3 regions of the Undibacterium sp. GrIS 1.8 genome follow, and region 1 is predicted to be linked to each of the others. Evidence: predicted binding sites of a transcription regulator. Region 1 holds the regulator's gene; each other region holds the start of a gene.
The links. Region 1 encodes sigma-54, which starts transcription at its own class of promoters, with help from an activator protein. Its sites were predicted from a motif close to TGGCANGNAANCTGCTTT; they were not measured.
Positions count from the first base shown of each region.

Region 2: the regulator sigma-54 is predicted to act here: its motif matches at 2,659-2,676, upstream of AAKU64_RS00040 (TorF family putative porin).
Region 3: the regulator sigma-54 is predicted to act here: its motif matches at 2,020-2,037, upstream of AAKU64_RS12715 (PEP-CTERM sorting domain-containing protein).

Region 1 covers NZ_JBEONQ010000006.1:78,844-83,743, reverse strand. Annotated here, with positions in the region: gene lptA (lipopolysaccharide transport periplasmic protein LptA) at 1-356, shown strand, start outside; gene lptB (LPS export ABC transporter ATP-binding protein) at 358-1,098, shown strand; gene AAKU64_RS04395 (RNA polymerase factor sigma-54) at 1,116-2,612, shown strand; gene hpf (ribosome hibernation-promoting factor, HPF/YfiA family) at 2,766-3,110, shown strand; gene ggt (gamma-glutamyltransferase) at 3,398-4,900, opposite strand, start outside.
Region 2 covers NZ_JBEONQ010000001.1:5,129-10,028, reverse strand. Annotated here, with positions in the region: gene AAKU64_RS00055 (hypothetical protein) at 16-1,830, opposite strand; partial or broken gene AAKU64_RS00050 (magnesium chelatase domain-containing protein) at 1,901-2,128, opposite strand; gene AAKU64_RS00045 (accessory factor UbiK family protein) at 2,148-2,390, opposite strand; gene AAKU64_RS00040 (TorF family putative porin) at 2,734-3,486, shown strand; gene AAKU64_RS00035 (P-II family nitrogen regulator) at 3,511-3,849, shown strand; gene AAKU64_RS00030 (ammonium transporter) at 3,879-4,900, shown strand, end outside.
Region 3 covers NZ_JBEONQ010000024.1:4,821-9,720, forward strand. Annotated here, with positions in the region: gene AAKU64_RS12705 (PEP-CTERM/exosortase system-associated acyltransferase) at 11-826, shown strand; gene AAKU64_RS12710 (ThiF family adenylyltransferase) at 908-1,738, opposite strand; gene AAKU64_RS12715 (PEP-CTERM sorting domain-containing protein) at 2,090-2,962, shown strand; gene AAKU64_RS12720 (TIGR03013 family XrtA/PEP-CTERM system glycosyltransferase) at 3,189-4,586, shown strand; gene prsK (XrtA/PEP-CTERM system histidine kinase PrsK) at 4,614-4,900, shown strand, end outside.

The sequences.
Region 1 (4,900 bases):
CTGTCGTGACAACCGCACAAGATGGAACGCAGAGTGCTGTTCTCTATGCTGTTGCGGGCGGCAAAGTATTTTTCCGTCAAAAGCGTGACGGCGGTCCAGACTTATGGGTAGAAGGTGTAGCAGACCGGGTCGAATATGACACCAGGACAGAATTAGTAAAATTTATTTCTAAGGCTGACGTGAAATATCTTGAAGGTAAAACCGTCACACAGGAACAGCAGGGCGACTTTTTATCCTACGACAGTCTTAGCGATGTATTCGTGGCGACTAATAATACGTCTGGAAAATCTGTTGACGGTGGCGGACGTGTGACGTTAATTTTGGCTCCAAAATCCGACAAAAAAGTCAAAGAATAAGATGAGTACATTATTAGTTAAGGGTTTGCAAAAGCGCTATGGCGCGCGGCAAGTCGTCCGTGACGTGTCGTTGGAAGTAAAGAGCGGTGAAGTGGTCGGTTTGCTAGGTCCGAACGGCGCTGGCAAGACTACATCGTTTTATATGATTGTTGGACTGGTACCCTCTGATGCCGGTGAGATCAATATTGATGGTGTTGATATCTCGCGCTTACCCATACACAAACGTGCAACCTTGGGCTTATCTTATTTGCCGCAAGAGGCCTCGGTATTTCGTAAGCTGTCTGTAGAAGACAATATCCGTGCAGTTCTTGAATTACAAAAAGATGAAAACGATCAATTTCTGAGTAAAAAGAAAATTGAAAAACGTTTAGACACCTTGCTGGCCGAATTGCAGATTGACGGCATTCGTGAAAATCAGGCTTTATCCTTGTCGGGTGGTGAACGTCGCAGGGTAGAGATCGCCAGAGCATTGGCAACCAATCCTCGTTTCGTGTTGTTGGATGAGCCTTTTGCAGGCGTCGATCCGATTGCCGTCATTGAGATCCAACGGATTGTGCGCTTCCTTAAAAACCGGGGTATCGGCGTTCTGATCACAGATCACAATGTACGCGAAACTCTTGGCATTTGTGACCATGCCTACATCATTAATCAGGGCGCTGTGTTGGCGACTGGTAAGCCAGACGATATCATTAAAGACGAATCGGTTCGCCGAGTTTATCTGGGAGAGCATTTCCGCATGTAGCGGGAAGCCATACGATGATGAAGCAAAGCCTGCAACTCCGCACGTCCCAGCATTTGGCCTTAACGCCCCAATTGCAGCAATCGATACGTTTGCTGCAATTGTCCACGCTGGAGCTACATCAAGAGTTAGAAAATCTACTTTCCGACAATCCCATGTTGGAGCGGGTAGATGATCCTATGGATAATGCAGTGCGCTTGCTGGCCGACGGCGCCATCAGTGCGACTACGAATAATTCTGAAACTGAATTCGCCGCGCCAGAAATGAATGGCGATGCAGCTACTGCAAGTGCCAGTACTGAAAATGCCGAGCTTAGCGAAGTCGCTGCCTCTGCCGATAGCACCAGCGCGAATGAAGAAGAGTGGAGCTTTGATGATGTTCCTCAAGGCAGCAAATCGTCAGAAGAAGATGACGGACGTCCGCAGTTAGAAGCAGCACAAACTAGCCTCAGAGATCACTTGTTGGAGCAGATGCGATTGAACATTCGCGAGCCCCGTGATCGTGCTCTGATTGAGCTGATGATTGATGCCTTGGATACCAATGGCTATTTGATGGAAACGCTTGAAGAAATTCATGCCAGCTTGCCATTGGAATTATGTGTTGAGCCGGAAGAATTATCCTTTGCGCTGAACATGTTGCAGAACTTTGACCCTAGCGGTGTCGGTGCCAGAAATGTATCCGAATGTCTGGCCTTGCAGATTAAACGTTTTCCTAAAATTCCTTTTGTGACGCGTCGGCTGGCGCAAAAAATTGTTGAGAGCCACATCACTTTATTCGCTCAAAGAGATTTTAATAAGTTGAAGAAAATCCTTAATTGTGATGACGAGGATTTACGCGAAGCGCAAGTGGTTATTCGTCAATGTAACCCCAAACCGGGTGCTGAATTTGCCGTGGCGGCTTCAGATTATGTCGTGCCGGATGTGATAGTCAGAAAGACAGTGAACGGCTGGCAAGTATTACTCAATCAAGATGTGATGCCAAAGCTACGTGTTAATAGTATGTACGCCAGCATCATGAAGCAAAATCGGGGTGACGGTACGCTAGGTTCCCAATTGCAAGAGGCGCGCTGGCTAATCAAAAATATGCGGCAACGCTTTGATACGATTTTGCGGGTTTCACAAGCGATAGTTGAAAGACAACGTAATTTTTTCACGCACGGTGCCGTTGCAATGCGACCACTTGTGTTGCGCGAAATTGCTGATACACTGGGTTTACACGAGAGCACTATTTCTCGTGTAACGACGCAAAAATACATGCTGACCCCGCATGGTATGTTTGAGTTGAAATATTTCTTCGGTAGCCATGTCGCGACGGAAGCAGGGGGGGAAGCATCATCCACCGCGATACGTGCACTCATCAAGCAGTTGATAGGAGCAGAAGACCAGAAAATCCCACTCTCTGACAGCAAGATTGCAGACATGCTGGGAGAACAAGGCATGGTAATTGCGCGACGCACAGTCGCCAAATATCGCGAGGCCTTGAAAATCCCGCCAGTAAGCCTGCGCAAATCTTTGTAACTTGTTCTTGAAATATCCTCGTGTGTTGCTATATATAATTTAGCTCAATAAATAATTTAAGTATTAGTCTGCCAATTCATCGTCTGATTAAATTTACATTAATTGAGTTAAGACAAAATGTTTGTAACAAGTAAGATTACCAAGGAGCGTAGTATGAATCTCACCATCAGTGGACATCACCTCGAAGTAACTCCTGCAATTCGTGAACATGTGCAAAATAAGCTTGAACGTATCAGGCGGCATTTCGATCAAGTAATTGATATCGCCGTCATCCTGACCGTGGACAAGCTCAAAGAAAAGGAAAAACGCCATAAAGCAGACATTAATCTGCACATCAGTGGCAAAGATATTCATGTTGAAAGCCTGGCACAAGATCTCTACGCCGCCATCGACACTCTCATCGACAAACTGGACCGACAAGTCATTAAACATAAAGACAAAATCCAAAATCATCAACATGACGCGATCAAACACATACCCGATCCGACGCCAGTGTAAGCAGATGACTTAGTCGCTTTTTCGATTAGAAAATAGCAAAAAAGGACGCAATCCGGCGTCCTTTTTTTGTTTACGTAACACTTGATTTTTTTGCGAAGATTATGCGCTGATATAAATATACTCCCATATTATTTTTATAAATATGGCTTATTGTCCAGTAATTACATGGACAACTAAAATATACCTGGGGAGAGTATTTATATTGGGTACTGGAGAAATAAGCGACACTCGTAGCTATTCATTTCTTTAAGCCGCACAGATTAGCTTGTACGCATTTAAATTTAACCTCAATACCCTAAAGTTTTTCCGTCGGGATTGCGCGGATCTGAATAACCATCAAATCCCTGATTGCTCATTTGTATCGTTTGTGTGCGCCCCATAGTCGGTGACAATCTCAGATGCTGACCTTTTTGCTCCAGTATGTTTAAGGTATCGATAGTGATCCCTTTTTCTACGCGCAATTGATCTGGCATCCATTGATGATGAATGCGAGGCGCAATGCTGGCTTCGGCAATATTCATATCATGGTCAATCACATTCATAATAATTTGCAAACTGGTGGTGATAATCCGGCTACCCCCCGGGCTGCCTGTGGTCAGAAATGGTCGTCCGTCTTTTAAAATAATTGTCGGTGACATTGAGCTGAGCGGGCGCTTGTATGCCGCAATCGCATTGGCATCGCCACCAAGTAATCCAAACGCGTTGGGAGCACCCGCTTTTACGGAGAAATCATCCATTTCATTATTTAAGGTAATGCCGGTGCCGCTAGCAACGATGCCGCTACCAAAATTCAGATTCAGCGTGTAGGTAGTTGCGACGACGTTACCATACTGATCTGCTGTAGCAAAATGGGTAGTTTGATCACTTTCGTAAGGCGCTAGTTTACCGGGCTTGATTTGATCGGACGGCGTTGCATGTTCTGGATTAATTTTCTTTGATAACTCATCAGCATAGGCGCGTGATGTCAGTGCTTTAATCGGTACTTTGACAAAATCGGGATCGCCCAAATATTCAGAACGATCGGCATAAGCGAGCTTCATGGTCTCCGCCATCAGGTGTAAGTTTTGTGCGCTATTACTGCCTTGTTCTTTAATCGGAAAGTGTTCAAGAATATGCAACATTTGTACGATGTGTACGCCGCCTGAGCTGGGTGGCGGCATGGCCACGATTTCATAGCCGCGATAACTACCTTTGACGGGTTCGCGCTCGACGACCTTATAATTTTTCATATCTTCTGCGCTGATGATGCCTTCATGCTGCGCCATTTCTGCAACAATTTTCTTTGCGATGGCGCCTTGATAAAAAGCACTCGCGCCTTCTTTTGCAATCAACTTGAGGGATGCAGCCAGATCTTTTTGGATTAATTTTTCACCTGCGACCAGAGGTTTGCCATTTTTAAAAAAGATCGCTTTGCTCGACTCCCACGCGCCCAAATGGTCGTATTCTGCGTCGAGGATGCTGGCTAGATGTGGACTTACCTCAAAGCCTTGTTCTGCCAGTTGTATCGCAGGTGCAATGACATCTGATAATTTCATGGTGCCGTATTTACTTAGCGCCTGCGTCAATCCGGCGACAGTTCCAGGTACGCCAATCGCCAAATGCGAGTAGAGTGATTTGCCAGGAATGACTTTGCCTGCTTTATCCAGATACATGTCGCGGCTTGCTTTGATGGGGGCCATTTCGCGGAAATCCAGTGCGATGTCTTTACCCGATTTGGCGTCATGGATTAGCATAAAACCTCCACCACCAATATTGCCTGCGTTGGGCAACACCACCGCCAGCGCAAAGCC
Region 2 (4,900 bases), on a different contig from region 1:
AATTAGGCACGCTATTTAATTTTTAGGTTTCGCTCCAAACGTCTGATTCACAATCCACTGACCAGAAACTTTTTCTGGTTTATGTTTGAATGAGCTCCAATTCAAACCAGCTACGTTGATGAAGGCTTTCGTTCCGACTGTTTTTGTTGCCGCATAAGCAAATAGAGCTTCTTTTAACTTTCTCAATATTTCCGTTGAGCTATTTCCGTCTCTTACCCACAACACTTGATAACTAAGTTCCTGCTCTTTTCTTTGCTGGAAATCGACCAAATACCGTATTTCTTCGCCTTTTTTTAATTCTGCGATCAAGACAAAGCGAGCTTTAAGAGGCATTTTGCTTATTAAATGAAACATTTGTCTCGGGAAATAGCTTCTAAAATTAGAAGGGTATACGTTGAAATAAACGCCATCAATAATAGTGAAATGCGGCAATATTCCTTCTAAAAACGTAACGGTTACAATTTTCTCATCAACTGCATTTTGCAAAAGGCGAATGGTTCTTTGATAAGCCATGCTGCCAATTTCACGTGATATCTCGTTAGATTCTGTGGGCTCAGACTCGAAATCAGTCGGAGCTTGAATGTTTACTTTCCTTAGAGATTCGCCCTTACCGTTTCCTTTAGCCGTTGTTAAACTACGTAAGAGAGACGTTACATTACGCAGTCTGCGACGTCGAGCAGGTAGGTTTGTTTTTGATGCGGGGATTTTATTCCATGGAATACTCATTATTTCGGGAAATCTGCTCCCTAATTCGATTCTCCTAAAATCTGCTGCCAGGCGAGGATCCATGTAAGTGCCGTCCGCCATGGTTGGTGGATTTGCTTCCGCCGGATCTCCCTCTAAATCACAGGGCACCTCGTCTACCTCGCCATCTTTATTACTTGGCGCATCCTCAAAGTTGTTTTCGCGGTCAAACTCTAAAGTATTGAAGTTTGTTTGATGATAGCTCTTAATCAATTTAGTAACAAAAATACGAGTTTTTCCACCTGTTTTGATCGGTATATAGAAGAACTCAAGGTCTACCTCACCATCTACTGGTGGATAGGCGAGAACATCTCTATAAATACCTTCTTTACGAATGGCTTCCAGATGTATTAACTGCGCAGCACTAAGCACTTTGGGGTCAGAAAAAAATGATGCAATGATCTTTGCATCACTATCAAGCATTTGCTTTCTTAATGTGATGAAAACGTGTCCCTCTAAAGGTCCAAAGGACCTTCCTTCTAAGGCATCAAATAAGTGCTTCTCTGGTTCAAAAATACGTCCATCGAATAACACGTTTGCCATGGTGGAAGAAGTGCAATAGAAAAAACGTAAAATTTCAGCGCAAGGAAAAATAATTGCGTATGGATCCTCTCCAATGCGAACGCCAATGCACTTTGCATTTGAGTCCGGCATCTCCTTTAAACGATCTGCCTTGAAGGCTAAGATCGGCTCATTTAGCTCGTCGATTTCTCGCCGATTAAATACCGTTAAATTTCCCCTTGAGAAATCAATTTTACTGCGGCCGTTTGACCGACATTCGAAGGGCAGTTTTCCGTCTTTCCAGGGACTTACGACTAAGCCTTTGTGCAATATTGCATTTATATGAATCAGTGGTAAATAACCGATTGGTAAATCTATATTCTGGACTATTGCATCAGCAGCTGGAGCACAATGGTTGAAATTAGGATGATGGACATTACTTTCAATTTCAATCCAATAGACTCTTATCCAAGATGAGCCTTTGTGTTCGTTTACCTTTTTCAGTTGCCCGATCCACAAAATTCGCGCCAAGCCGTCGACGTAAAATTGAGGATGAAAAGCGGCGCGTTCTTTCTTTTCGACCATAGGTTCTTATTTATCTATGTGCTATTCGCATATAGCGATGTGCATTCTCAAATAAAAATATTGTTCATACTTTAGGTAAATCTGCGGGTGCCAGATTGACAGTGATGCGCTTGGTAGGGAAATCAAACCGCGCATTTTGCAAAGCCGCTCTGACGCGATCTTTAGATTCTTTGACCTCAGTTTCGGGCAAACCCACAATCGTAAACGAGGGAAGACCATTTGCCAGATGCACCTCCACAGTGACCTCTGGTGCTTCCATCCCGGTAAGGGCACGGCTTTTCAGTACGGCGAGTGACATTATTGTTTGAGCTTAGTGTTTAAGTTTTATCGGCCGGTACTTCTAGCGCAGCGATGCGCGCTTCTAATGCCTCTAACTTGGCACGGGTTTTTGCCAGGACTTGCGCCTGGATATCAAATTCTTCCCGGGTAACCAAATCCAGTTTGGAGAAACCCTGACTCATCATCGCTTTGACATTTTTTTCAATGTCTTTGGCTGGTGAATTTTCTAACACCTGGTTAATTTTGGTTTGAATATCACTAAAAAAATCTTGCTTGTTCATATTGATTTCCTATTGGTCGATTTTTATGCACAAAATTAGTGCAGTTAATTTAGGTGTGTAATTTTATGGCGCCAAGTATTGGTGCATTTTTCTTGATGTCCAGAATTGTATTGCCTATTTAATACCTAACTATACGCTAAGCAGAGTGAAATCATAACGTAACAAACACATCTATGAACTTAGATGCTCCCTCTAATATGAATTTTTACGATGTTTGCTGCGGATGATTCATCAAATTAGCAAATTTTATTTTGTTTAAATCCAGACTTGGCACGACTCCTGCTAATGGTACGAATGATAAAAGTTTTTTAAACCGTAACATAACTAAAAATGGGAAAGTACGATGAAAAAATTATTATTAGCAGTCGCAGTAGCAGCCTCATTTGGCGCGAGTTTAGCCCATGCAGAAGATGCTAAGCCGGACAACGAAGTTAGTTTCAATATTGGTGGTGTAAGCGATTACCGCTATCGCGGCATTTCGCAATCTCGTCTAAATCCCGCTTTACAAGGCGGTGCTGACTATACACATAACCCAACAGGTTTTTACGCTGGTACTTGGTTATCAACGATCAAATGGACTAAAGATGCTGGTGGTGACGGCAATATCGAGTGGGATATCTATGGTGGCAAACGTGGCGAAATCGTTAAAGACGTTTCTTATGATGTTGGTTTTCTCTCCTACGTATATCCATCCAACGGACTAGGTAGCGTGCCAGGTTTTGCAAATGCAAACACGACGGAAATCTATGGTCAAGTTGGCTACGGTCCGGTCTATGCAAAATATTCACACTCTGTGACGAATCTTTTCGGTTTCGTCGATAGTAAAAACAGCGGTTATCTTGATATCGGTGCCAACGTAGAAGTCGTACCAGAATCTGGTTACACACTGAATTTGCACGCAGGCCACCAAACAGTCAAAAACAATAGTGCTTCTTCCTACACAGATTGGAAAATCGGTGTGACTAAAGAATTTGTAGGCGTTACTTTTAGCCTTGCCGCTATCGGAACTAACGCTGACGAAAAATTGTACTTTACTCCTGCCGGCAAATTTACCGGTAAGACAAGCGTAGTTTTCTCCGCACTGAAGTCGTTCTAAAACATTTATTAAATAGAGGTCAGCATGAAACTGATTACCGCCATTATTAAACCCTTTAAGCTAGACGAGGTGCGAGAAGCACTGTCTGCTATTGGTGTGCAAGGGATTACAGTCACTGAAGTCAAGGGTTTCGGACGTCAAAAAGGGCATACCGAGTTGTATCGCGGTGCTGAATATGTCGTCGATTTTTTGCCTAAGACAAAAATTGAAGCTGCGGTAGATGATGCGATTGTTGATCGTGCTATTGAAGCGATAGAGACTGCTGCTCGTACCGGGAAAATCGGTGACGGCAAAATTTTTGTCTATGACTTGCAACAAGTTGTGCGTATTCGTACCGGTGAAACCGGCAACGACGCACTGTGACCGATATCGTGGAATCAGGGAGATCACACATGAAAAAAACATTCTGCAAAGCGTTGATAACTAGCGCCTTGTTCCTGTCCGTTGGCTTTGCATCGTCGGCAATCGCAGCCGATGAAGCATCTGCCAAAGTGGATGCACCAGCTTCTACTGCTGCTGTTACTGCGCCAGCCGTTGCATCAGTGCCTGCTGAAATGGCATCCGCAGCGGCCAGTGCTGCCGTGGCACCAGTAGCACCGGCAGCGGCGACAGATGCTACAGCCGCTTCTGGCGCTGTTGCAGCACCTGCACCTGTTGCCAACAAGGGCGATACTGCCTGGATGATGGTATCTACTTTGTTAGTCATTTTGATGACAATTCCAGGCTTGGCTTTGTTCTACGGCGGCTTGGTTCGTTCTAAAAATATGCTGTCAATCTTAATGCAGGTCTTCATGATTTTTGCAGTGATTATCGTGCTGTGGTGCATTTACGGCTACTCATTGGCATTCACAGAAGGTGGCAAATTTATTGGCTCGTTTGATCGCCTTTTCCTCAACGGTATTTGGGATCCGGCTAAAGCAACTTTCTCTACTGCGGCAACTTTCAGTAAAGGTGTTGTGATTCCTGAGTTTGTCTATGTGGCTTTCCAAGCGACATTTGCAGCGATTACATGCGGTCTGATCATCGGCGCATTTGCTGAGCGTGCTAAGTTCACCGCCGTTCTGCTGTTTATCGTATTGTGGTTTACTTTCAGTTACTTGCCGATCGCGCATATGGTCTGGTTCTGGACTGGCCCTGATGCGATTAAAGATGCGGCTACTGGCGCAACCGAGTTGTTGAAAGGTGGATTTTTGCAGCAAAAAGGTGCGTTAGACTTCGCTGGCGGTACTGTCGTTCACATCAACGCTGCGGTTGCAGGTTTGGTCGGTGCTTATTTGATTGGCAAGCGTGTTGGTTACGGTAAAGAATCGATGGCACCACACTCCCTGACAATGACCATGATCGGTGCGTCATTATTGTGGGTGGGCTGGTTTGGTTTCAATGCAGGTTCTGCTTTAGAAGCAGGCGATGTCGC
Region 3 (4,900 bases), on a different contig from region 1:
GGAAGGCAATATGTTGATCGAGAGAATATTCGGCAAGCGAGATATTTTGGTTCCTTACTTTAAGTTTCGTAAGGAATTACGAGGCAATATTGAATCAGTATTGCTAAAAGAAATTTTTCAATTGCGATACGAGGTCTATTGCCTGGAGTGTCAATTTCTTCCAACCGAGGAGTTTCAAAATGGACTTGAAAGCGATGAATATGATGATTGTGCGACCCATTTTGCAGCCTACACAATGGAAGATGAGATCGTAGGGACTGTGAGACTGGTTCAGCCACTCACGTCGCTAGATTACCCGTTTGAAAGTCATTGCAGTATTTTTGATACTTTTGAAATGCCAGATCGTGCGATCGCGGGAGAAATATCTCGCCTGGTCGTTCGTAAGACGCATCGTCGACGTCGAGGTGATTCAATGGAAGGTGTGTCCAAAGACTTTTTAGAAAAAGGTAGCTCTGCAACTATTAAACCTAACCAAGGCGGGAAGACTCGCAGAGGCAATAGCCCATTACTATTGTTAGGCCTGTATAGGGAAATGTATCGGTATAGCCGCCAAAATGGAATTCGTTTTTGGTATGCAGCAATGGAGAGGTCACTCGCACGTTCATTAGATAAGATGGGATTCAGGTTTGTACCCATTGGACCGCAAACTGATTATTACGGACCTGTTACCCCATTTATCGTTGATTTAAATGAATTGGAAGAGCGTCTGCAAAGAGAAAATAAATTTTTAGCAGCATGGTTTAACGACCAGCCTATTCCATTTAAGATCGTTTTTTTTACCTTTTTAGGTAGTTTCTGGCAGCGCCTAACTAAGCGTCGCACCTAGCAAGGAAGGTGATCTGAGTCGGATTAATTTTAGTAATCAGATTAATTTTTAAGCTTATCGATAGACCAGAATCGAAAATAATTACTCGGTAATGTTGATGAGTTTAGTTTGATTATTTCTAAAGCTGTGTACCACCATTTGCGGTGCGCTTGGCACTTTTAATCCAGCAATAACGTCATGCATCATCGATACCGCCATCGCCGCAATCGTAAAACTACCAACCGCTATTTGTGATGCCGGGCAAGGTCTGCCATCTTCCATAATGGTTAACGCTTTTGCCACCTGCTCCACGACTTGTTTGTCTAAATGAGCGCCAATTCGATTCATTATTTTCGCAAAAACATTGGCATAACTCGCATCCCCTTCACCCTGACTGTCTTGAATGTCATTCGCAATTAAATCGGTCAATGAAATACCAGAATCTGAGGGGAAATAAAGAACTCCAGCGCCATATCCGATAGACAGGGCCGTGAACAATTCTGTGTGAAATGCTTTGGCTGCCGTATGTAGACTCAGGATTGCTTCGAGATCAAGAAAATCGACAGTATCAAAAACGATATTAGCTTTTTTGACGATATCTGCAGTGTTATCTTTATTTAAGTAGGCATAAATCGCCTCAACCTTAGCCTCAGGGTTGATGCGTAAAATTTGACGTTTCAAGGCCTCAACTTTGGGTTTGCCGATATCGTCAAAATCATAAAATTGTCGGTTTAGATTATGCGCATCGACGACGTCGCCATCGACTAAGACGAAGTTGCAAAACCCCATCCGCGTGGCACAAACGGCGACGCTACTGCCAATGCCGCAACCTGCAATCAAGATCGTGGTTTCGCTGATTTTTTTTTGGGTCGTCAGATCCACATAGCCATTATTCCGAGTTACAAAATAATCATAATTAAAACTGGTAGTCATAATAATGTCCTCGAATATGTTTGCAAAATTGACTGTTTTAAGCTCACACAAGCATATAACATGTCAAAGCATAAGTGGTGAAATTTAGTTAACGTTCCGGTAGGTAATTAATAGAGATAACAGCTATTTCCATGCGGCATCTCCATAGACAAATAGCCTGTTTATTTACATTTTAAAGCTGTCGATTTTTCTTACAGCAGATCTAAATATAGGATGATTTTTTTCATTAAAACCGATATTTGTACTGGGTTCTCCTATGAGAATATATTAACGGTAAATAGTGGCACAGCATTTGCTTATATGACGTCGACGCTCAATTAACCGCGCCCTAAACAAATGTGGAGAACTAATATGAACATGAAAAAATGGATAGCAGCAACATCCTTGGGCTTGGCATCATTGTCAGCCGGTGCAACAACTTTGGATGATCTTACTGGCAATTTGAATATCAAATTGGTCGGTTTAACAACTGAAACAAATACAACAGCTGGCAGCAACGAAACAACTTGGGGTGTAGGCTCAATTACTCAGATCTTGGGTACAGGCGGCAAATCCTGGGCTGCTGGTTTGTCTGATGGTAGTTATTTGTATTACATGATTTACGGCATTGCAGATTTGAATATCGTCTCAACTGCATCCGGTTTTAATATCTACAACATTGGTGCGACTGGCGGCACTTCAGATGGATTGATCCATTTGGATGTATATCGCTCTGCAACAAAGATTAATGCTTTGGATTCCGATTTCAACGCAAATCCAAACGATCGTACAGGATTCAATAGCTATTCAGCGTTTGCAGGTCTCGGCCCAGCTTATTTGCAAGTAGTGTTTGGTGCAGGAAAGCAATTGGTTAATGTTGCTGGCGGATTTGATCCAACAGCTGATGAAACTCAATCAACGTTGGTACAGCAAGCGACTTCTACAAACTTGCCAGCTGACGGCAAGGGTTCGTTTTTCGGTGATGTTGTTGGCGGAACTGCTTACAGCTCATGGAATACAAACGCTCAATTCGGACACGATTTTGACGGTAAATATACTTTGAGTGACAACGGTGCTGATGCTGGTTCGGGTGTTTGCACAAGCGCACAGATCAGCGCAGGTCAATGCTTCACCGGTTTGATCAATGATCCAATCAGATCCAATAAAATTCCAGAGCCAGCATCTATCGCTTTGTTGGGATTGGGTTTGGCAGGTCTGGCTAGTCTGCGCCGTAAAGCAAAATAATATAAAACAAGTTTTTTTGTTGGAAGCTGCCTGATAGTAATCAGGCAGCTTTTTTGCATTTACCAGTCTTTACTTAAGTAATGGTAAAAATATTCTGGGCTGTTGCATTCTGCGCAGAATATATTTCATTTTTATTAATCACTGTAAAAATTGCAAAAAATATAGTAATCTCTATATGAATAATGTTTTTTTTGCAATTAATTTGTTGCTGGGCTGTGGAGCATAGATGTTTAGAATCGCCAACCACCACGTATCACGTATCACTTCGATTTTGCTCTTGATTGAATTCAGCATTTCGCTGGTATCAGTTTATTTTGGAGCAATGATTCGTGATGTTGATCATGAACTTCCGTTTTCATCCTCGTCTAATAGTTTTTTTCAAACTGCCTGTGTATTTGCCTTTGCAGTCGTATTTAGCATGAGTGCATTGGGCATGTATCAGATCAATTTTAGAGAGGGTATTCGTAATACATTTCTTCGTCTGATGCCTTCGTTTGCCATGGCATTAATCCTCATTACCTTAGTATTTTATGTGCTGCCGACTTTGTATATTGGCAGAGGTATGCTGGGTATTGTGTTGGTTATTGCCGCTATCGGCATTTTGGTGGCGCGAGTTTTAATATTTAAGACATCGCAATCTGGCGTTTTACGGTCAAGGATTATCTTTCTTGGAAGTGGCGCTATTGCAAAGGAGTGTTGTGAACTTGCTTTGAGTAATTCAGCCCATCATGAATATGAAATATTAGGCTTTATGCCAGTTAGTGATGAAGATTGCCAGGTTGTTAATGTCAATTTTTTCCCCGCGAACACTCGCTTAAGTACCCTTGCTGAAAAATATAATGCAGATGAAATTGTGGTTGCAGTACAAAATCGACGTGGCTCACAATTTCCGATTGATGATTTGCTTGAGTGCAAATTAAGTGGCGTGAGAGTGATTGATGCTGCGGCCTTTTTTGAGCGCGAGGCATGTCAAATTCGCGTTGAGTCTTTACAGCCTGGCTGGCTCGTCTTTGGTGATGGATTTAATCAGAATTTTTTGCGGCGAATTATTAAACAGATTTTTGATTTATTCGTCAGTGCGATTATTTTCTTGTTGGCGTCGCCTGTCATGTTAATTACTACTTGTCTTATTTATTTGGAAGATCGTGGCCCCATCCTTTATAAGCAAGAGCGAGTCGGGAAAGACGGCAGAACCTATATGGTTTTGAAGTTTCGTAGTATGGGTACGAATGCTGAGCGAGCTGGTAATCCGCAATGGGCAACAACGAATGATCCACGTGTTACTAGAGTCGGTAAGATCATCCGCAAGTTGCGCATTGACGAATTACCTCAAATACTGAATGTCTTGAAAGGCGAAATGAGTTTTGTTGGCCCTCGCCCTGAAAGGCCTTTCTTTGTAGATCAGCTATGCAAAGATGTTCCTTTTTATAATTTGCGGCACAGCATTAAGCCAGGTATTACCGGTATGGCTCAGGTGAGATATGCCTACGGAGCCTCGGTAGAAGATTCTTTGCAAAAGCTGCAATATGATTTGTATTACGTCAAAAACAATAGTCTTTTTTTAGATGTTTTGATTTTGTTGGAAACAGTACAGGTCGTTTTGCTAGGCAAAGGTGCTAGGTAACACGCCCGCTTCAAGAAAGTAGATTAGATGCTGATTAGTGTCGCTTCGCTTAGTTACACCATCGCTGCATCAGCGTTTTTACTGTTATCCATTGTTTTGATGACTTTATGGCGAGGCCGGCTTCATTGGCTGTCCTTGACAATTGCCTGCATGCTGACTGCGTGGTCGTCTGCCATTCTTGCTTATCATGCTTTAACGGGTATTCCTTTATCACTTTTCTCGCAGTCTTTAGAAGTTGCTAGAGGAGCGAGCTGGATCTTATTTTTACTCGTATTACTCAATCCACAGGCTCCTCCTAAAGTATTTTCCTGGTC